2 regions of the Uliginosibacterium sp. TH139 genome follow, and region 1 is predicted to be linked to the other one. Evidence: predicted binding sites of a transcription regulator. Region 1 holds the regulator's gene; the other holds the start of a gene.
What was found. The regulator FNR, encoded in region 1, switches genes on or off when oxygen is low (the NO sensors DNR and NnrR bind a similar motif). The targets are predictions, from matches to a motif close to TTGANCTAGNTCAA.
Positions count from the first base shown of each region.

Region 2: C0V76_RS09690 (hemerythrin domain-containing protein) is a predicted target of FNR. The motif match lies at 10,007-10,020, and genes of this name have one in related genera.

Region 1 is NZ_PKRR01000004.1:30,017-41,368, forward strand. It holds gene ccoN (cytochrome-c oxidase, cbb3-type subunit I) at 1-1,385, shown strand, start outside; gene ccoO (cytochrome-c oxidase, cbb3-type subunit II) at 1,405-2,022, shown strand; gene C0V76_RS10025 (cbb3-type cytochrome oxidase subunit 3) at 2,034-2,222, shown strand; gene ccoP (cytochrome-c oxidase, cbb3-type subunit III) at 2,229-3,134, shown strand; gene ccoG (cytochrome c oxidase accessory protein CcoG) at 3,215-4,624, shown strand; gene C0V76_RS10040 (FixH family protein) at 4,634-5,137, shown strand; gene C0V76_RS10045 (hypothetical protein) at 5,183-5,437, shown strand; gene C0V76_RS10050 (universal stress protein) at 5,465-5,908, opposite strand; gene C0V76_RS10055 (alpha/beta hydrolase) at 6,128-7,855, shown strand; gene fnr (fumarate/nitrate reduction transcriptional regulator Fnr) at 7,894-8,592, opposite strand; gene hemN (oxygen-independent coproporphyrinogen III oxidase) at 8,720-10,105, shown strand; gene C0V76_RS10070 (sulfite exporter TauE/SafE family protein) at 10,105-10,869, shown strand; gene C0V76_RS10075 (universal stress protein) at 10,891-11,316, shown strand.
Region 2 is NZ_PKRR01000003.1:561,601-572,952, forward strand. It holds gene C0V76_RS09625 (YqiA/YcfP family alpha/beta fold hydrolase) at 1-85, opposite strand, end outside; gene C0V76_RS19600 (hypothetical protein) at 208-1,620, opposite strand; gene C0V76_RS09650 (undecaprenyl-diphosphate phosphatase) at 1,840-2,661, opposite strand; gene C0V76_RS09655 (YkgJ family cysteine cluster protein) at 2,837-3,088, opposite strand; gene C0V76_RS09660 (DUF3325 family protein) at 3,154-3,471, opposite strand; gene C0V76_RS09665 (PepSY domain-containing protein) at 3,464-5,164, opposite strand; gene C0V76_RS09670 (iron uptake protein) at 5,175-5,483, opposite strand; gene C0V76_RS09675 (TonB-dependent receptor) at 5,582-7,960, opposite strand; gene C0V76_RS09680 (FecR domain-containing protein) at 8,093-9,247, opposite strand; gene C0V76_RS09685 (sigma-70 family RNA polymerase sigma factor) at 9,353-9,874, opposite strand; gene C0V76_RS09690 (hemerythrin domain-containing protein) at 10,079-10,528, shown strand; gene C0V76_RS09695 (DUF2249 domain-containing protein) at 10,528-10,761, shown strand; gene C0V76_RS09700 (hypothetical protein) at 10,888-11,352, shown strand, end outside.

The DNA.
Region 1 (11,352 bases):
GACAGTTCGCGATAATGACGGTGGTATGGGGTATCGTCGGCATGCTGGTGGGCGTGATCATCGCGGCCCAGCTGGTATGGCCCGAACTCAATGTCCACGAATTCCTTCACTTCGGGCGGCTGCGCCCCCTGCATACGAATGCGGTGATTTTTGCTTTCGGCGGCTGTGCGCTGTTCGCGACTTCCTACTTCGTGGTGCAGCGGACCTGTCACACGAATCTGTTTCTTCCCAAGCTTGCCAGCTTTACCTTCTGGGGCTGGCAGCTGGTGATCCTGCTGGCGGCGATCACGCTGCCGCTGGGCATGACTTCAGGAAAGGAGTACGCCGAGCTTGAATGGCCGATCGATATCCTGATAGCCATCGTATGGGTGTCTTATGCCGTAGTTTTCTTCGGCACTATAGCCAAGCGCAAAACGCCTCATATCTACGTGGCGAACTGGTTCTATGGCGCCTTCATTCTTGCTGTTGCGCTACTTCACATCGTGAATTCGGCGGCTGTTCCAGTATCCCTGTTCAAGTCCTACTCGGCTTATGCTGGAGTTCAGGATGCAATGATTCAGTGGTGGTACGGTCACAATGCGGTGGGCTTTTTCCTGACCGCAGGCTTCCTCGGCATGATGTATTACTTTGTGCCGAAGCAGGCCGGTCGTCCGGTGTATTCCTACCGTCTTTCGGTTGTGCACTTCTGGGCCCTGATCTTCACTTATATGTGGGCAGGCCCTCACCATCTGCATTACACGGCGCTGCCTGATTGGACTCAGTCGGTCGGTATGGTGTTCTCGCTGATTCTGCTGGCTCCCAGCTGGGGCGGCATGATTAACGGGGTGATGACACTCTCTGGCGCATGGGAGAAGTTGCGGGATGATCCTATCCTGAAGTTCCTGATCACTTCTCTTTCGTTCTACGGCATGTCGACCTTCGAGGGGCCGATGATGTCGATCAAGACTGTGAATGCGCTGTCTCACTACACCGACTGGACCATTGGTCACGTGCACTCGGGCGCGCTGGGTTGGGTGGGGATGATCTCGATCGGCTCTATCTATTACCTGTTGCCGCGCCTCTACGGTAAGACCGGGATGTATTCCACCAAGCTGATCACTTGGCATTTCTGGATCGCCACCATCGGCATCGTGCTCTACATCGCTTCGCTGTGGATTGCTGGGGTGATGCAGGGGCTGATGTGGCGTGACACCAATATTGACGGCACCCTGAAATGGGCTTTCGTCGAAAGTGTCAAGGCCAGCTATCCGTACTGGATTATTCGTCTGCTGGGCGGCACGCTGTATCTGGGCGGCATGTTCATCATGTTCTACAACATGGTGCGCACGATCGCTGATGGTCGTGCCGTCGATGCGCCAGTCGTAGCTCCGGCTGCTGCGCACTGAGGGGAGAGCACAGATGAAACTGAATAATGAACTGATCGAAAAGAGTGTTCCTTGGCTGATCGTGCTGACGCTGATGGTGATCAGCGTGGGTGGCCTGGTGGAGATCGTGCCGCTGTTTTTCCAGCATTCCACGACCAAGCCCGTCGAGGGCGTGAAGCCTTACGATCCGGTACGCCTGACCGGGCGTGATATCTATGTTCGCGAAGGCTGCTATCTGTGTCACTCGCAGATGATTCGTCCTTTCCGGGCTGAAACCGAGCGTTATGGCCATTACTCGGTGGCAGGCGAGTTTGTATATGACCATCCCTTCCAGTGGGGGTCCAAGCGTACCGGGCCCGATCTGGCCCGTGTTGGTGGCCGCTATTCGGATGTGTGGCAGCGAGCCCATTTGCTGAATCCGCGCGATGTGGTGCCGGAGTCCAATATGCCGGCTTTCTCGTGGCTGGACCGTCCGCTCAAGGCAGCAGATGTTGCGACCATTGAGACGAAGATGCGCGCCCTGCGTGCGGTTGGTGTGCCGTATACCGATGCGGAAATCGCTGCAGCGCCCAAGGCGCTTGAGGGGGTTTCTGAACTGGATGCGCTGGTGGCCTACCTGCAAGGGCTGGGCACAGCCATTCCGGCAGGCAACAAATAAGGCGGCGTGCCATGGAATTGGATATCAATCTTGTACGTTCGCTGGTGACAGCAGGTGGTTTCTGCTGTTTCGTGGCGATCATCCTGTGGGCTTTCAGTAAGTCCGCCCGAAAGGGGTTCGATGAGGCAGCCATGCTGCCTTTTCAGGATGAGGAAGCTGCGGATGTGCAGTCCGCTTCCCGATCGAAATCAGAGGGGTAAGGCGTCATGAGTGATTTTGTCAGCGATACCTGGCATTACTACGTTGCAGGTTTGGTGATCCTGAGCCTGATGTTTTGTATATGGGTTCTGATCTCCAACATGACCAAGCGGGTCAAGGGGCCGGTTGCGCTTCATGACCACATCTGGGATGAAGACTTGCAGGAGTACAACAATCCGCTGCCGCGCTGGTGGATGTGGTTGTTCTGGCTGACTCTGGCTTTCGGTATTGCCTATTTCACGCTCTATCCGGGCCTGGGCCGCTGGCAGGGTAAGATTGGCTGGAGTGCTGTCGGGCAGTACAAGGCAGAGGTCGCGGCAGAGGACGCTGTGATTAAGCCGATCTACGAGAAGTACATGAAACAGGATTTGCTGGCTGTGGCCGCTGATCCAGAAGCCCAGGTGATGGGGCAGCGCCTGTTTCTGACTTACTGTACGCAGTGCCATGGTTCAGATGCGCGGGGTGCCAAAGGTTTCCCCAATCTGACTGATACGGACTGGCTGTACGGCGGGGAGCCGGCGACGATCAAGACCACCATCACTGGCGGGCGCAATGGCGTCATGCCTCCGTGGGGGGCTGTTCTGGGTGCTGATGGCGTGAAGGATGTGGCGAACTACGTTCGCTCCCTTTCTGGGCTGGCGCATGATTCCTTGCGTGCCCAGCGCGGTAAGGATGCTTTCATGAGTAACTGTGTGGCTTGCCACGGCCCTGAGGGCAAGGGTAATGCCGCGCTTGGCGCACCTAATCTGACTGACCGCGTGTGGTTGTGGGGGTCTTCGGAAGCGACGATTATCGAAACTGTGAGTAAGGGACGCACTAACCAGATGCCGGCCTTCAAGGAGCGACTCGGTGATGAAAAGGTGCATCTGCTGGCCGCTTATGTGTTGAGTCTGTCAAAGAGTCAGGCCAAGTAAGGATTCAGCATGAGCGGGGCGCTTCGGCGCCCCGCTTGCGTTTGGAGCAGGACAATTGTAGTTAAAGCAGGAGAGTAGTGATGGCTGACGTCCGGGAAATCGATAATCAGGATGCAGGGGATTCACTTTATGCCGTGCGCCAGAAGGTGTATCCGCGGGCGGTGACAGGGGCATTCGCGACGGCACGCTGGGCGATGGTGTGGATTACCCAGCTAGTGTTCTACGGGTTGTGCTGGCTGCCCTGGAATGATCGCCAAGCTGTGCTGTTCCATCTCGGAGAGCGCAAGTTCTACATCTTCGGCTGGGTGTTCTGGCCGCAGGATGTGTTTTATCTCTCCATTCTGCTGATCATATCTGCCTACTCCCTATTTCTGTTTACGGCGGTAGCAGGGCGTTTGTGGTGTGGCTTTGCCTGCCCGCAGACGGTTTACACCGAAATATTCCTGTGGATCGAGAAGTTTTTCGAGGGTGATCGGGCCAAGCGCATGAAGCTGGATGCGCAGGAGGCCAGTGTTGGCAAGCTGTGGCGCAAGAGCGCCAAGTACGTGGCCTGGATAGCCCTTTCGCTATGGACCGGGATTACCTTCGTGGGCTACTTCACGCCGATCCGCGAAATTCTGCATGGCCTGAGCAGTCTCGCGCTGGGGGGCTGGGAGTGGTTCTGGATTTTTTTCTACGGAGGTTTTACCTACCTGATGGCGGGCGTAATGCGCGAGCAGGTGTGCAAGTTCATGTGTCCATATGCACGCTTTCAAGGGGTTATGTTCGATCCGGATACACTGGTAATTACCTACGACGAGGAGCGCGGTGAGCCTCGAGGTTCGCGTCGCAAGGGAAGCGATCCCCGTTCCCAAGGCTTGGGCGATTGTGTGGACTGCGGCATTTGCGTGCAGGTGTGTCCCACGGGAATCGATATACGCAAGGGGTTGCAGTATGAATGCATCGGCTGCGCAGCCTGTATCGATGCTTGTGATCAGGTGATGGATAAGGTGGGATCGCCGCGTGGGCTGATTCGCTATTCCACCGAAAATGCCATTAAGCAGCATTGGGGGGCGCGTGACATCCTGCGTCATGTGCTGCGGCCGCGTATCCTGATTTACAGCGTTGTCCTGTGCATCATCTGTGTGGCCTTCGTGTGGGCATTGGCAACCCGTACGCCGCTGCGTTTGGATGTAATCAAGGATCGATCGGTCATTTCCCGAGAGGCTGAAGGCGGAATGATCGAGAACGTTTACGTGTTGAACCTGATGAACATGGCGGAGTCTGACCGGAGTGTCCAGCTGGCGGTTTCAGGTCTGCCCGGTGTGAGCCTGGATGGTGTGGATGCTGCGATCGTGATTCCCCCCGCTCGCAATCAATCTTTGCCGGTGCGTGTGCGGGTGCCCATGGACGAGTTGGAAAAAGGCTCGCACCGGATCTGGTTTGAACTGAGAGCTGTGGATGACCCATCACTGCTGATCAGGGAAAAAGCTGTTTTCATCGTACGTTGAGGTGCATGCATGAACAATCCTGCCATGAGTCTTGAGCCCCGTCCCTGGTATCGACAGTTGTGGCCTTGGCTGATCATCAGTATGCCGCTGACGGCTGTGCTAGCCGGTGCTGCCACTTGGTATCTGGCTTGGCATTCGAATGATGGTCTGGTGGCTGATGATTATTACAAGCAGGGCATGGAGATCAATCGCTCGTTGGCGAGTCAGGAAACTGCGCGCCAATTGGGCCTGAGCGGAACGCTCCGGCAGCGAGGTCGGGAGGTTGCCTTGCATCTGGAGGCTGAGCGGGAGATTACTTTTCCGCAGCGTTTGAATTTGCATGTTGTCAGCCCCGTCAAGGCGGGTCTGGATCAGGATATTGAGTTGCGGCTGGAAGGTGGAGAGTATCGAGGAGTGCTTGAAGGCCTGTCAGCCGGTCACTGGAAACTCATTCTTGAAGATCAGGGAGGAACCTGGAAGCTGATCGCAAGCGGCGTTTTTCCTCTGGATTCAGTGCTGGATTTCAAGCCCTGAGCGTCTGTTGAAGCGCTTACGAATGTCCGAGAGGAGGGGCTTCTGATGAGCGAATGGATGAAGAGTCGTTTGATTGTGATTTTGTGGCCATCGTTCCTGATGGCGGGTATTGCTGAAGTTGTGTTTTTCACCTTTATCGATCCCCAGCAGCTCTATCTGCTGGGGAGACCGGTTAATTTTTCCCTGACAGCAACTTACTCGATCGGTTTTATCGCGTTCTGGTTGCTGTGTGCGGCCAGTTCTGCGGCGACCCTGTTCTTCATGCGCAGTAGCGCGGAGATCAATCCTCAGCCGGATTGATCTTCGCGCGAGTCACTCTACTTGCTTTCAGCGGTAGACCAGTACCGGAATCTGGCTATGGGTAACAACCTTATGGGTTTCCGAGCCGATCAGCAGGCCGGCCAATCCGCGGCGTCCGTGTGAAGCCATGAAGATCAGATCGCAGCCTTCAGTTTCAGCGGTGCTGATGATCTCCTCATACGGAATATCGCTCACCGACGTGCGCGAGACGGCAGCAACATTGGCTTTCGCAGCGATCTCCTCAGCTTGGCCAAGAATGCGTTTGGCCTGCTCCTGGGTACTCTGGGCGAATTCTTCACGGCTCTCTGGAACCAGCATGGCCCCTTCTCCCGCAAGTGGCAGCGGAAACTCTGGCTGGATGTAAAGAAACGTGACTCGCGCATTTAGGCTTTTTGCCAGTGTCACGGCACTTTGAACGGCTCGGTTGGATAGCTCGGAGCCGTCGCTTGGAACGAGCAAGTGCTTGTACATACGAACCTCCTGTCATGAAAATCGGAGCTGCGGTTCCGTGATGGATGGCAGCTTCTACTAAATCTTCCGGCCTGTCCGGGTATCTCTGGCTGTAGGGCAGAGATACCTCGGCTATGTTCAGGGTGGTGGGTTGCCAAGTGCACGTGTGGCGGGCTTTCACCATGATTCGATCAGCCGCAGCCTTGATTCATTTTAGGCTCTTCACGCAGGAGGCAAGCCATGAATTCAGCGTGCCGGAATCTGAATGGGCCCGGCCCATCCTATAGCGATTGGCGGGACAAGATCACTGCGACGATCGATCCGTTAGGGGTGGTTGTACCGCTCATGCACGCCCAGCTTGCATGGGTGTTGCATCCGGAAGAGTTGCTTGAACAGATGCTGTGTTTTTCCAATGATCTGCTGACCGTCGGCAATCATGCGTATCGCCGGGCAATTGGGTTCCCGAGTGAAGATCCGGTGATGCCACAACCGGACGACATCCGCTTCGCTGATCCCGTATGGACCGAGCATGCCAGCTGGGATATTGCCAAGGAATGGTACTTGCTGGTTACCCGGCGTATCCAGGATATGCTTTATGAGACTCCCGGGCTGTCCGACAACGAACGTCGCAGAGCAGCGTTCTGGTGGCGGAAATATCTCAATGCGGTGGCTCCGACTAATTTTTTCTGGAGCAACCCAGTAGCTCAGCGCCTGGCCGCAGAAAGCAATGGCGAGAGTTTGCGTCGGGGGATGGAGAATTTTCTGGCGGATCTGGCTGCTGGTGATATCCGCATGACGAATCCGGACGACTTCAAGGTGGGCGAGAATCTTGCGACTACGGCGGGGGTAGTCGTTGCGCGTAACCGCATGCTGGAAGTCATCCGCTATGTTCCAACCCAGCCACAAGTGCATGCGCGGCCGATGGTTATCGTTACGCCCTGGATCAACAAATTCTATGTACTGGATCTGATTCCGAAGAAAAGCATGGTGCGCTATTTGCTTGATCAGGGCATCGATGTTTACATCACCAGCTGGAAGAATCCGGATTTGTCGATGCATGATGTAGGTTTCGACCACTACATCACCGAAGGCATTGATTTCATTGTCGATACCGCGCGCGAGTTGTCGAACGCCGACAAGGTGAATGCTTCTGGTTACTGCATTGGCGGCACGGCCTTGTCGATCTACATGGCTTGGGCCACGCGCCAGTATCCTGCCGAAAAACATCCGGTCGTCAGCTGGACACTTTTCACCACGCTGACCGATTTCTCTGCCCCAGGGGATATCGAAGTCTTCATCGACGAAGGGAGTGTGCGCTTCCTTACTGATGCGATGCGTCGCAAGGGAGTACTGGAAGGCAAGGAAATGGCTTCAGCTTTCCGCTTGCTGCGCTCCAATAGCCTGATCTGGCATTACTACGTGCACGGTTATTTGTATGGAGAGAAGCCACCTGCTTTTGATGTGCTGTATTGGAACATGGATACCACGCGTATGCCGGCCACCATGCATGCCTGGTATCTCAATGAGCTATATCTGCATAATCGTTTGATCGAGCGTGATGCCTTGACGGTGGGTGGGCAGCTTATCGATCTGGAGCGCATCGAACAGCCCCTGTATTCCGTGGGGGCTGAGGATGATCACATCGCCCCCTGGAAACAGACTTTTCGGATCATGAATTTTGTGCGCGGGCCAAAGCGCTATGTGCTTTCCAGTTCCGGGCACATTCTTGGGATCGTCAATCCAGTGATTACGCCGCCGAAGCGCCGCTTCCGGGCTGATCATGTCCACCGTACCGATTCACCGGAAAAGTGGTTGGCCCGCGCAGAGTGGCAGTCTGGGTCATGGTGGGAGGATTGGGCGGCTTGGCTGGCGCCACACTCCGGAGTCTTGCGTCCGGCTCCGCAGGCCGTGAGTCTTGCACCCAAAAGCCTTGGGGCTGCTCCTGGCCGGTACGTGCTGGAAACCTGAGACGCCAGCGCCTTTGGCAGGCACTGAGAACTCAGCGGTCAGCTCGGAGCGTGGTTCAGGAGTGCCTTGAGGCCATCCGCATTGAGGATGCGGATATGTTTCTGTTGAACACCGATCAGGCCTTCGTCGTGGAACTTTGAGAAGGCACGGCTCACGGTTTCCAGCTTGAGGCCAAGATAGGAGCCGATTTCTTCGCGAGTCATGCGCAGGTGGAATTCCGAGGCGGAATAGCCACGCACACGCATGCGCTGAGAAAGGTTCAGCAGAAAAGCGGCAATACGTTCTTCAGCGCGCATCGACCCCAGCAGGATCATCAGGCTTTGGTCACGTACGATCTCGCGGCTCATGAACTTGTGGAACTGCTGCTGCAACGATTTGATGTCGCGCGTCAGGTCTTCCAGCTGATCGTAGGGCATCACGCAGACTTCACTGTCTTCCAGTGCAGTTGCATTGCAGACGTGATGGTCATTGCTGATCCCATCCATGCCCAAGATCTCGCCGGCCATCTGAAAACCGGTTACTTGTTCGAGACCTTCCTCGGTGAGGATGTCGGTCTTGAAAAATCCGGTACGGATGGCGTACATCGCCTCAAAGGCATCACCGGCACGGTAGAGCTGCTGGCCGCGCTTGAGCTTGCGCTTCACGACCAGTTCGTCGAGCTTGTGCAGATCCGCGTCATCCAGACCGACGGCAAGGCACAACTCGCGCAGGTTGCATTGACTGCAGGCGATGCGCATAGCAGGGGGCAGGGGCTTGGTTACTTTTTGATCCACCCTTGAAGTGTACCCTGCGAATTGATCAGCATCAACGTTTTTGGGGTATAAGTCTGCGATCTTGGCTGATTAACTCAAAAGAAATCGAATCGTGCTCCAGACGATCCAGTTCGACCCCGACATGATCCGCCGGTTTGACGTGCCGGGCCCGCGCTATACCTCATACCCTACGGCAGACCGCTTTCTGGCCGAATTTACGCCGGAAAGCCAGGTTGGGCACCTTGCGCGCCTCTCAACGCCGCAGGGTACTCGCCCGTTGTCGCTGTATTTCCACATCCCCTTCTGTAACACCATCTGCTACTACTGTGCCTGTAACAAGGTGATCACCAAGGATCACTCACGTTCGGCGAAGTACATTGACTATCTTGAACGCGAGATGGCCATGCAGGCAGCCTTGCTGCCGGCTCCTCGGCCGGTGGCCCAGATGCACTGGGGCGGTGGTACTCCTACGTTCCTGCAGCCGGAGGAGATCCTTCGTCTGATGAGCGCGATCCGGCAGCATTTCACGCTGCAGGCAGAAGGGGAGTTCTCCATTGAGGTTGATCCGCGCAAGGTGAGCGCCGAGACCGTGGCCTTGCTCGCGCGTGAAGGCTTTAACCGCATGAGTGTGGGGGTTCAGGACTTCGATCCGAAGGTGCAAGCGGCCGTAAATCGTCGCCAGAGCGTCGAGGAAACCCGGTTGGTGATCGATGCTGCGCGTGCGGAGGGTTTTCGTTCGATCAGTGTGGATCTGATTTATGGTTTGCCACACCAGAGTGTGGAGGGCTTCGGCCGTACCCTGGATACGGTTCTGGCGATGCAGCCGGATCGGCTGGCGCTCTATAACTATGCCCATCTGCCGAGTCGCTTCATGCCGCAGCGAAGGATCAACGAGACGGACCTGCCTGCACCGGACGCCAAGCTGCAGATCCTTGCCCTTGCCATCGAGCGCCTTGGGGCTGCAGGGTATGTATTCATCGGTATGGACCACTTTGCACGGCCAGATGACGAGCTGGCGGTGGCTCAGCGTGAGGGGCGCCTGCAGCGCAACTTTCAGGGGTACTCGACGCATGCCGAATGCGATCTGCTGGCCTTCGGGGTGTCCGCTATTGGCAAGGCGGGCGGGGCTTTCTGCCAGAACCAGCGCGAGCTTGATCCCTACTACGCAGCCCTTGATCGCGGCGAATTGCCCGTGATGCGTGGCTGGGCTTTGAGTGCGGATGACGAGCTGCGCAATGCGGTCATCCAGACCTTGATGTGCGACTTTTCGCTGTCCTTTGAGCTTATGTCCAGCCGGTTCGGGGTTTGCTTTGAGGAGTATTTCGCGGCAGAGCTGAACGACTTGCGTGAACTTGGTGCTGCTGGTTTGCTTAGTATTGATGCGCATGGCGTACAGGTCAGCGCGGCTGGGCGCATGCTGGTACGAATCATCGCCATGGTTTTTGACGCCTACTTGCGTAGCGACCGTGAGAAGCGGCGCTATTCCCGCGTGATCTGATGGTAGGAAGCGCCCTGGCTGACTGGGGCGTATCCCTCGAAGGGCTTGGTGTGTCTGATTTTTCCGCCAGCGGTTTTCTCTCCGTTTTTCTGATTGGCCTGCTGGGTGGAGCTCACTGCATCGGCATGTGTGGTGGCATCGTCAGCGCGCTTTCATCGCCGGTTCCGGGTGCTGCTCCGGTGTGGTCGCGTCAGCTAGCCTATAACTTCGGCCGCATTGCAAGCTATACCCTGATCGGCGGGCTGGTCGGCGCGATCGGTTCGGCGAGCATGCTCTTCAATCGCTTCCTGCCGCTGCAGCTGATGCTCTTCGTTCTGGCCAATCTGATGCTGATCGGCATGGGGCTTTACCTGATGGGCTTCACCCGCGTACTGGCTGGCGTGGAGCGTGGCGGGCAGCTTCTGTGGCGGCGTATCCAGCCGCTGAGCAAGCGTTTCCTGCCGGTGCGAAGCTGGCGCCAGGCCCTGCCAGTAGGCTTCCTGTGGGGATTCCTGCCTTGTGGTTTGACCTACAGCGTACTGTCGCTAGCGCTGGTGAATGGCTCGGCTGTGCGGGGGGCCGGGTTGATGCTGGCTTTCGGGGCAGGCACCCTGCCGAACCTGCTCTTCGCTGGCATTCTCCTCGCACGTTACAGAAATCTGGTGCGCAGCCGTTCTTTCAGATTAGTGGCTGGTCTTGTGGTGCTGTTTTTCGGCATATATGGCCTGATCCGTGCGCCTGAACTCGGTGGGTTGTTGTGGGCTGGTGTGATCTGCGAGGTGTGAGTTTTTGATGGGGACAAGGCTATGAACATCCTGCTGGCTGTCGATGGTTCTGAATACTCCGCACGTGTGGTGGATGCCTTGTTGACCTTTTCTGCTCGTTTGCGCGAGATGCCCAAGGTTCATGTGTTGTATGTGCACCTGCCGATTCCGATTGGTTTTGCGACGCGCCACGTGGCCCGCGAGATAGTTGACGCTTACTACCATGAAGAAGGGCTGGCAGTTGTACAGCCTGTAGCCGAGCGTCTGCGTGCGGCTGGGCTTGATGTCGAGCAGCATGTGCGAGTGGGTTCGCCGGGCGAAACGATTGCCAATGCTGTCAATGATCTGGAGTGCGATGCCGTGTGGATGGGTACGCACGGACGCGGAGCAGTGACTCAGGCTTTGTTGGGTTCAGTGGCTGCGCGGGTGGTGGCGTTGGCACACCGGCCGGTGACTCTGGTGCGCTAGGGACGCATGGGTCGGTAGGACTACTGATAGGCAGGG
Region 2 (11,352 bases), on a different contig from region 1:
GGCCGCGCTGCGCCATGCGCAGGGCCAGCGCCTGCACCTTCTGGGATTGGGGGCCGGAACGGAAACCGTGGAGGTAGAGGATCATGGCAAGCGGCCAGAAATCGGCAAAACCGGATTCTGCCAGCCTGCGCCGCTCAGCGTGATGCGTCGCAACAAAGAAAAAGGGCGCAGCCAAAGCTGCGCCCTCGCGACTACGGCAATAGCGGATCAGTAACCGGTGGTCACCCCGAGGCCACTGGGCAGCTTGCCGGCCAGCTGCGCCGGGCTGTAAGCGCCCTGGGTGGTCCATGCCATCCAGTCCAGATTGCTGCGGAAGGCCACATTGCGGTTGTCACCGAACTGGACATAGTCCTGCCCCACCGCATAGGTGCGCTGCATGTTGGTGGTGCTCAGCGGGCCCAGCAAGGGGGTGGAGTCGCCATCCACATACACTGCCACGGTACCGGCATAGGCGCTGGTCAGGGTCACCGCGATCTGGAAGATATGCGGCTGGGTCATGTCGATCTTCGCAACCACATCACTCCCACCCTGTTCGACAGTCTGCAGTCGCACATTGCTGCTGCTGGCGTCTCCGCGCAGCACCAGCACCACACGGCTGTCGGCAAAGGCCAGTTCGAACTCAGCCAGGCGGGTATTGACGTCATAGCTCACACCACTCACCGGCATCACGCGGGTCAGGAAAGTCATGTAGCGCGGATAGCTGGGGCTCGCGTTGAGCGTGTTATTGCTGCGGATCAGGCTGCGGTTCAGCGGCACGGCTGACGAATCTAGGCTCAGCGTGCCACCACTGGCGCTCATGTAATCCATGAAATATGCGGTGCCACTGCTTGAGCTGGCCGCAGAGCTGCTCGTCGAACTCGTGCTGGAGCTCGAACTGGAGGCCGGCAACGAATCGGGGATCGATCCACCGATCAGCACGAACTTGCTGCCACTCCCACTCCCGAGAACAAGCGCGCCGTCCGCAGTCGGATGCAGCGTTCCGTTGTAGCTGTTCCAGCTCACCGAAGAGCTGACGGAGCTCGAAGCAACTGAGGAACTTGCTGCACTTGAGATGCTAGACGAGCTGAGTGCACTAGACGAAGCCTTGCTAGACGAACTAAGCGAACTGGAAGAAGCCTTGCTGGATGAGCTCGAAGCCGCAGTTGCACCGGTCGCAACACTGAAGCTCACCGCCACATCCCGCGACGACAGGGTGGCCCCGGCTGCGTTACGCAGGGCGACGTTCACGATGCTGCAGTAAAAACCCGCCGCCAGCGTGGAGGCGTCGGCCGTCACCGTGGCATAGCCGCCGGCCAGATTGGGGGTGATCGTCAGCCAGGCATCGGTCTGGGTGATGTACACGGTGGTCGCTGCCGGATTGCTCACCGTCATCGTGACAGTCTGCGAGGAAGCCAGAGGCGAGCCCGCCGTGCCAGTGAGGCTCACCGCCGTCGTGGACAAGCTGAAATCGGCCGTAGCCGTACTGGTGCTGCCGGCGCAGGCCGCTGCAGACGAGCTGCTACCAGCCGCGGCGGCTGTTGCCGGCGCGCTCGCACCACCTCCCCCACCGCCACCGCCGCCACACGCAACCAATACCAGCGCCGTCAGCAGCGCCGCACACCCCGATCCGTACTTGAACATCTTTTCCCCCGTACAACTTGTTAAAAATTTTAAAGACGGGGGAGGCTAACAAAGAGGCCGGGCTGAAGGCGACCAGTTTCTGGCGAAGCTTTCGCGGCATGTGATCCGGGCGTCGCGTCCGGGCAACACCCCTGCAGACGCCCCCGGCCTGGCCGGCCCAAGGCATGAAAAAGCCCGGTCACAGCCGGGCTTCTGAACAACAGAACTCAGGCATCAAACTCAGTCAGCCCAGTGCACCCAGCCCATCTGCCAGGTGAGGAGCACGATCAGGCCGAACACAATGCGGTACCAGGCGAAGACCTTGAAACTGTGGGTGGACACGAAACGGATCAGCCAGCGCACGCAGACAAAAGCCGAGATGAAGGAGAACAGCATGCCCACCGCCCACATCCCCAGGTCGTCCACCGAGAGCAGCGCACGCTCCTTGTAGAGCGAGTAGAGGCCGGCCACGCCGAGGGTCGGGATGGCGAGGAAGAAGGTGAACTCGGTGGCCGCCTTGCGCGAGAGACCGAAGAGCATGCCTCCGATGATCGTTGCACCGCTGCGCGAAGTGCCGGGGATCAGGGCGAAGGCCTGGGCAATGCCGACCTTCAGCGCATCCAGCCAGTTCATGTCGTCCACCGTGGCAACACGCTCGTGATGGCTCCTGCGCTCGGCCCACAGGATGATCAGGCCGCCGAGGATGAAGGTGGCCGCCACCACCGGCGCGTTGAACAGATGCAGCTTGAGCCACTTGCCGAATACCAGCCCCAGCACGGCCAGCGGCAGGAAGGCGATGGCCACGTTCACCAGCAGGCGGCGCGAAGCTTCCTCGCGGGTGGCGCTGATCAGGGCATGGCCCAGGCGGGCCCGGTATTCCCACACCACGGCCAGGATCGCGGCGGACTGGATCACGATCTCGAACAGTTTGCCGCGCTCGTCGTGAAAATCCAGCAGGGTGCCGACCAGGATCAGGTGGCCGGTGGAGGAGATCGGCAGGAATTCGGTGAGGCCTTCGACGATGCCGAGAATGGCGGCCTTGAGCAGCAGGATGAGGTCCATGAAAATGCGCCGGGCTGGGGGAAACCCGGATTATACGGGCGCACTGCGGCGAGGCCGCGCCATGATGCATGCCGGCGTGATGAACTTGGCCTCGGGGCACATCAGGGCTACAGCCCGCGTGTGGCGTACGCCTGCAGAATTCGATCGCGACAGACGGCGGCGACGCGCGATGCGATCAGCGCGTGGCCTGCTCCAGCGCGCCGATCCAGTGCATCGCCTGCTCGCGCGAGTCGCCACACATTTCCGCCGAAGGCTGCAGCCCGCCACATACGGCCGGGCGGCCGGGCATGCCGAAGATCTTGCAGCGCAAGGCTGCATCGAGCTGGATGCAGGGCACACCCGCCGGCTTGCCCTGCGGCATGCCGGGGATGGGACTGGAGATGGAGGGCGCGATGCAGCAGGCAGCGCAACCAGAGCGACAGTTCATACGGACGGGAAGCAGGAAACGAAGCCCCGAGCATCGCAGCGATGGGCCGCGCCGTCGAGGGTTTCTCAGCCTCGCAGGGGGCACAGCCCGCGCAACAGGACCGGTCGCCAGGCGAGCGTCAGGGCCACCGTCAGGGCACTGGCAGCAAGCAACATCAGCCACACCAGCAGCGCCATCGAAGGCCGGTCAGCCAGCAGGCAGGCAGCGGCCGCGAGGGCCAGGGCGCAGGCGCCCGTGCCACGCAGCAAAAGGCGTACACCAGCCGCCCGGGCCGCCGGCTGCAGCATGACCTGCTCCCAATGCACAGCCATCGCCAGGGCCAGCCAGGCCATGCCGGCCAGACTCAGCAGACTGGCAAGCAAGAGCCAAATAGCTTCAGGCATGAACCACCTCCGTCTCCGGCGCAGCACTCGGGCTGAGCAGCGCGTGCTGCTCACGCCGCGCCAGCCGGCGCGCCGCCAGGGTGGCGAGGCCGGCGGCGGCCAGCAGGCTCAGATCCACGCCGGCCACGGCCCAGTACGGTTCGAGGATGATCGTCTGCAGCAGGTGGTCGCCGGTGCTCAGCCAGTTCAGCAGCACCGCCGCCAGCGCCAGCGCGGCGATGGCCCAGCACTGCTCGCGCCAGGCCGGATTGATGCGTGCCTGCGCCACGGGAGCGCCGCGCAGGGCGGCATGCACGAAGGCCAGCAACCACAGACCCCAGAAAATCTGCTGCTCCCACTCCCCCTTGCCGCTGAGCCCGGAGGGCAGCAGGCGATTGGCCACCAGCATGCCGACCGCCGCGATCACCATACCGGTGACGCAGCCTACGGCCAGGGCATCCACTATGCGGGCGCCCTGACTGCCGGCTGCGGCGTGTTGCCGCTTGCGCTTTTCGACGAAGAAGATGAAGCCGGTGGCGATGCAGGCACAGCCGAGCAGACCACCCAGCACGTAGAGCCAGCGCAACAGCCAGTGCTCGAAATGCTGCAGGTGCAGGCCGGTGAGGAATTCGTTGAGCGCCGGCACGGCCGCGCGCGGCGGCTCCTCGCGCAGCACTTCGCCGCTGCTGGCCTTGAAGTGGATCGCTTCGCCGACCAGGGCCACGCGATCACTCCCCGCGCGGTAGATGCTCACATAGCCATTGGCATCGCCGAGGTGATGCAGTTGCAGGAAGCCCACTTCGCCGGCCATGTCGCGCGCGGCCCAGCGCCGCTTGGCCTCCGCCATCATGGCGTCGACCGAAGCCAGCGGCGCCGGGATGCCGGCACGCTGATGCGGCAGGCCGGTTTCGCGCGCCTCGATGATCTCGTGCTGATCGTGCAGGGGCTTGAGCTGGAACTGCGACACCGGAAAGTAGTAGAAGCCTGCAAAGATCAGCAGGCCGGTGAAGGCAAAGAAGAAGTGGAAGGGCAGCGCCACCACGCCGGTGAGGTTGTGTAGATCAAGCAGGCTGCGCTGGGGCTGTTTCTGCGGGCGGAAGGTGAAGAACTCGCGGAAGAACTTGCGGTGCATGATCACGCCGCTCACCAGGGCGCCGAGCATCACCAGGCCGGCGAGGCCCACGGTGAAGATGCCCATGTTCTGCCACGGCCAGTTCAGGCTGTAGTGCATCGGGTAGAACCACTGGCTGCCGATCTTGAGCTGGTCCGAAGGCACGGCCGCGCCGCTGCGCGGATCGATCGTGGCGTTGGCGTGGATATGGTTTTCCAGGCCTGGATCTTTCGGCTGCGGCACGCGGAAGCCGGCACCAATGGCCAGCACCGGATCGCGGTGGGTGGTGTAGGCCCAGTACTCGTCAGGCGGCAGTTCCTGGCGCGGGGTCTGCGGGCCCCTGGCCGCATCGTGCAGCGCCGGCATGTTGAGGGCATAGTCGGCGGGGTCCGCTTCGAGTCGCGCGAAGGCCGGCAGCAAGACCTTGTCGAAGGAAGGCATGGGCTGCGGTGCGAAACGCGTTTCGGGCAGCGCCCAGCGGTCGATCTCGCGGTCGAACACCGACAGCGCACCGAAGAAGAAACAGGCCATCAGCACATAGCCTAGCGCAAGGCCGAACCAGGTATGCAGCCAGGCCATGGATTGGCGAAAACTCGTGAACATGGCGGCGCCCTCAGGACAGGATCGCGCGCTGCAGCAGCAGGGCCGCAGCGTTGAAGAGCAGGGCACCGCCGACCAGCACCCCACACACCCGCAACACGCTGCGCGCAGCAAAAGACCACAGGAAGACGCCGGCAAAAACCAGCAGGCCCAGCATCAGCAGAGCCGTCTCGGCATCATGAAAGGGCGCGCCGAGGGCCACCAGGGCCGCCGTGCCGCAGGCCACGAAGCCCCAGGAAAAAGCCCAGCCGCCGGGAATGGCGGCGAGGATGCGCAGGGCAATGCCGAGTTGCTGTAGGGGTCGCGAATGCGTGCGTGTCATGTCTGTGGGCTAAGCCTGTTGGGTGAAGCAGGTCCGGCAGGTCCGGTCTGGATGGCATGCGCCGGACCGGCATCAAACTGCCGGTCCGGGCTCAGGGCTCAAAGCTTGTAATCAAGCGTGAGGTAAGCACTGCGTGGCTCGCCATAGACCGCACCATAGGCAATCCCGGTGACGTACTTCTGGTTGAACAGGTTGTTGACGTTGAGCCGGGCCGACATCTCCGGGGTGATCTGATAGCGGGCGAAGGCATCGGACACGGAATAAGCGTCCTGGCGGGCGCCGCCGTTCTTCCTCACGTCGGAATTCCAGCGTGTGGAGAGGCCCAGACGCAACGCGGGCAAGCCAGGGATGGCGCTGTCGAAGCGCGCCTTCACCTGCGTGCGCGGCACCCATTCATAGATGTCATTGCCATCCGGCCCGGTCAGCTTGATGCGGGTGAAACCCAGGGCCAGGTTCGCGTCGCGACCGATCTTGCCGGTGGCCTCAAGCTCAAAGCCGGTGGATTTCACATCCTTGGGCACGTAGGCGTACTGACCCGCGCTGGTCATACCGTCATAGGTAGCCAGGCCTTCCTGCTTGGCGCTGAACACGGCGACAGTGGTCAGCAGGCGCTTATCGAGCCAGTCGGCCTTCAGGCCGGCTTCGCGGTTGACGCCCTTCATCGGGTCCAGATAGGCCCCGCTGTAGTCGGTCTGGTCCTGATTCTGGAAGATCTCGGAATAGGAGAGGTAACCCAGCAAGTTGCGTGTGATGTCGTAGGTCAGGCCGTAATAGGGGCTGGACTTACGGGTGTCGGGATATTCGGTGGTGGTGGTGACCGAGCCGTAGCGCGAGCTGCCTTCACGCTCGAGCTTCACGGAGTTCAGACCCACGATCGCACGCAGCTCATCAGTCAGCGCCAGACGGGTCGCGCCATAGAGACGGGTCAGGGTCTGCTTGCCCCCGGAGGCCGGTGTGCGTGCGCCCCAGTTCGGCTCCGGATAGACGTTGCCGCCGTAGGGGAAGGCCGGCAAGGCCTGCAGCATGTAACTGGAATCAAAACCGTAGGTATCGGTGTCAGTTTCCTCGATGGAGTGACTCAGGCCGGTGATCAGCTCGTGCTTGCGGCCGAACAGGTTGAAGTTGCCGCTCAGGTTGAGGTCGAAGAGATCGCTGTCAGTCGTCGTGAAGCTGCCATAGGGCCAGCCGACCAGGCCGGTGTTGTCATTGTTGAGCGCCCCCGAAAGCGAGTAGGCGTAGAGCAGGCGCGTTTCTTCCTCGGCGTGGCGCTTGTTGTAGGTGAACTTGCCTTCCCAGTTATCGCTCAGATAGTGGGTGTATTCAGCGAAGGCGGTTGTCGATTTGGTGTTCCAGTAGGTCCAGTCCTGCGAGGTGGACGCACTGGTATCGAAGCTGGCCTGGCTACCGTCCGCGTAGTTGAGCGTCAGCGAGCCCCACATCGGTGACTTCTGGCGATGATCCTGATCCGTCACGCCCACCGTCAGCACACCGTTGCTGCCGATCTGGCTGTCGATCACGCCGTACAGCGTGGTGTCGCGATCGTTCAGGCTGCGGATCCAGGAGTCCTTGTCCTGATGGATCAGCACGACACGGCCAGCCACCGTACCGTCTTCGGTCAGCACCTTGTTGTAATCGAGCGCAACGCGCTTCTTGTCGTAGGAGCCGCCTTCCAGCACCACCTGGCCCTCGTCCTTGTTGGTGGGGCGCTTGCGCACGTAGTTGACCGTGCCGGAGGCGTTGCCCACCCCGGTCAGCAGGCCATTGGCGCCGCGGATGACCTCAATCTTGTCGAACAGGAAGGTGTCTTGCTGGCCCACGACCGTGCCCCAGCTGTTCGTCATGCCCAGACCATCCATCTGGGTGAGCTGGATCTCGAAGCCGCGCGATTCAAAGGTCGCCCGGTTGGTCTCGTACTGCTCCACATTAATGCCGGTGACCATCTGCAGCGCCTGATTGCTGCCGGTCACGCCGTAGTTCTGCATGTCGACTGAGTCAAAGGTGCTGATGCTCTGCGGCGTTTCCTTGACCTCCATCGGCAGACCGGTCGCGCCCTTGGAGACGCGATTGGCGCGCAGGCTGCTCACCACGACTGCTGCCAGTTCCTTGTCAGTGCCGGCCGTGCGCGGCGGGGCCTTCTTCACCAGTACTGCGCTGCCGTCCACGCTGGCTTCGAGATCACTTCCGACGAGCAGGCGATCGAGCGCCTGACGCGGTGTGAGCTGGCCGGATACGGCTGGTGCCGTCTTGCCGGCCACCAGTTCGGCCGGGAAGCTCAGCTGCAGGTTGGCCTGCCGCGCCAGCTCGTTGAGCGCATGGCCCAGTGGCTGGGCCGGGATATTGATGCTCAGCGCGGTAGCCGCCGGGGTGCCACTCTGAGCATGGGCCGGCGCCGTGGCCGCCAGGGTCAGGCTGAGGGCGACAGCCAGGGCCAAGGGCGCCGGGGTGAAGCGTTTCTTGTGGTGCAGCGCTGCGCGCATGGGGGAACTCCTGAATCGGTCGTTGATTGCCGGACCGCAGCTCGCCGCTGCGGATCCTCCTGCCGATGAAGACGCACCACCCCCAGCGAATCCTCATGTTGCAAATGAGAATTCTTCAAAGTTTTTTTGCCGCTACCTTGCCACCACCTCCGTGAGCGCGCCGCGCGATTCCAGCCGCACGGGCAGAAGCTGCGGCAAGGCCCGGGCGAACTGCTGGAACTGGCGCAAGGTGTAGCTGCCGCCCACCGGCAGCGTAGCCACGGCCGGATCACGCACTACCAGGCCGGTATGGCCATAGCGCTCGAACTCAGCGATGGCGTCGGCCAGCGGCGTCTGGTCAAAACTCACCCGCCCCTCACGCCAGGGGGCCACGGCGGTGGGTGGCAGTGCGGCGGGCGCACTGAGCTGGCCGCGGCCATCTGCCACCACACGCTGGCCGGCATGCAACTCCACGCTCGCCAGGCGGGCATCAGCGGTGGCGGGCGCCACCCGTACCCGTCCCTCCTCTACTTCCACTACCGTCTGGCCGGCATCACGGCCACTCTGGCTGTGGCGCACTGAAAAACGGGTGCCCACCACGGTGACGCGCACCCCTCCGGCCCACACATGGAAAGGGCGTTGCGCGTCCGGATGCACGACGAACATGACCTGACCTTCCTGCAGGTGCACTTCGCGACGGTCGCGGAACAAGCGCACCTCGGCCCGGCTGGCCGTATCAAGCTGCAGCGTGCTGCCCTGGCTGGCCGCATCCGGCAGGGTCACGCTGAGCTGCTGCCCGCGCTCGGTGGCATAGGCCTGCACGAAACCCGGTTGCAGCTGCCACTGCTGCCAGCCCAGCCAGGCACCTGCCACCACGACACAGGCCAGCGCCGCCGCCATGGCCTGCGGCAGCCGACCGCCCTGCAGCCATGCCCTCCAGCCGCTGCGGGCCGGCGGACGCGGTAAGGCAGGCGGCCAGGCCGGGGCCGGAGCCTGCGGCGGAGCGCCTGCAGCACGCTCACCCAGGCCGGCCCTGAGGGACGCCAGATGCTCGTCGGGCAGATGCCGCAGCTCATCGAATGTGTGCTCCATGTCCTCAAGGGCCGCACCATGGCGCGGATCCGCCTTCAGCCAGTCCGCCAGTTCAGCCTCGCCCGCTGTGTCCAGACCATTGCGCCGGCGCAGCACCCAGGTCGCCGCCTCGATGTCGAGCGGATCCTGATCCTGAGCAAAGGCGTCGAAGTCGCGCGCATCCTCTTCGGGATCCGGGGAGGCGGCGGGGGCGTGGTCGTGTGGGCGCGAGTTCATGGGCAGGGGGCGGAAGACATGTTCTTGTTCTGCAGACGCATGAGGGTGGGCATTTCCTCACCCCTGCGACAGACGGGCGTACTTTTGGGCGGACTATAGCCGAGCTCAGACGCTGCCGGAGCCCGCCCCGCGCAGCTGCCGCTCACACAGCTTGCAGGCCACCATTGCGCGCACCACATGCTTCTCCACCATGCTGACCGAAACCCCCATGTGCTGTGCAATCTGCGCATGGCTGAGGCCTTCCAGGATGGATAGCACGAAGGCTTCACGGCAACGCGGCGGCAGCGCCTCGATGGTGGCCACATAGGCACGGATGATCTGCTGCGAGGCCAGCACCTCTTCGGGTTGCAGATGGCGTGGCGCCGGCGGATGAAGCTCTTCGGGCAAGGCATCGAGGGGCTCGTGCCGGCGCACCGCATCGCGCCGATGGAGATCGACAATCAGATTGCGGGCCGTGCGATAGAGCAGGGCCCGCACATCCAGGATGGCCTGGCCGCTGCCCTGCACCGACAGCACCCGCAGGAAACTCTCCTGCGCAAGATCGGCCGCCGTATCGCGATCGCTCACCTGGCGATTCAGGAAATTCAGCAGCTCGCGGTGATAACGCTCCAGCACGACAGAATCCACGAATGAGTTGAAACAGCTTGAAGCTGTTCATGATTTCTTAACAAGAACCATTCTCATTTAACCACAGAGTCGCACACTTGTGTCGGCCTCGCCGCGACGAGACGCGCACCTCCGCCAGCGGCGCTGACGCGCTTGATACGAGTCAATTACAGCCGGGGACGGCAATTCCCATACTCAGACCACACTCAGAGAATGGATAAAACAATGGGCTCCCCTGATTTCGTGACCTATCTCACCACCGATCACCGCCATTGCGACGAGCAGCTCGGCGCGCTGCGCCGCAGCGCCATCGGCGGCGACTGGCAGGCCGCCAGCGCCGCTTTCGAAGCCCTGCGCCATGACATCCTGGCTCACTTCGCTGCCGAGGAGGAAGTACTTTTCCCGGCCTTCGAAGCCAGCTCCGGCATGACATGCGGGCCCACCGCCGTCATGCGCATGGAGCACGAGGAAGCGCGCGAACTGCTGCTTGATCTGGCCGAATCCATCGCCTCACAGGAGACGGACGGCGTGCGCGGCTACGGCGAAGCCCTGCTGATCCTGCTGCAGCAACACAACATGAAGGAGGAAAACATCCTCTACCCGATGGCGCAGCAAGGCCTTGGGACGCGCATCGGTGAGCTCAGCGCACAGATCGTGCTGCGCCGGGAGGCCTGATGGAAACACTGGATGTGCGCGGCCTGCCGCCACCCGAACCCTTCGAACGCATCATGGCCGCACTGGATGTGCTGCCGGCCGGCGAAGCGCTGGAAGTGCTCATCCACCGCGAGCCCTTCCCGCTTTACGACTGGCTGCGCGAGCGCGGCTGGGCATGGACGGCTAAGCGCGAGGATTTTTCGGGTTACGAGCAGTTCCGCCTGCACATCGCGGCGGCGGGACAAACCTCGTAGGTGCGACTTCAGTCGCACACCCCGCGTGGCAGGCCGGCTGAAGTCGCCCCTACGAAAACAAGTCTCTGACCCGGCCACAAGCACCCCGACCGAAACCTTCGCGGCCAGTTCCGCTTGTACACGCCCATGCAACTCGTCTCCACCGAAGCCTCGCCTGCGCCTGATCTTTCCTTCGCCCACTTTCTGGCCGGCCTGGCCGGCATGGGCGCGGCGGGAATCCTGCTGGCCTGGCAGCCTGAAGCGCTGCTCACGCGCTGGCATCCGGCCGCGCTGGCAGCCGTGCATCTGTTCGCCCTGGCCGGCCTGATGCCGGTGATGCTGGGAGCGCTCCTGCAGTTCGTACCGGTGGCCTGCGGCCTGGCCCTGCCGCGCTGGCCGCGGCTGGACTGGCTGATCCTGTTCGCGCTGCTGGCGGGGGCCTACGCGCTCGCCGGCGGCTTCCTCTTCGCCGACCCGGCCTGGCTGCTCACAGCCGGCCTGCTACTGGCCGCAAGCCTGCTGAGTTTTCTGGCCAAGCTGCTTCGCGCGCTGTGGCAGCAAAAGCTGCAAGCCACCCTGCCCGCCGCCCTGCGCCGCAATGCCCTGGCCTTC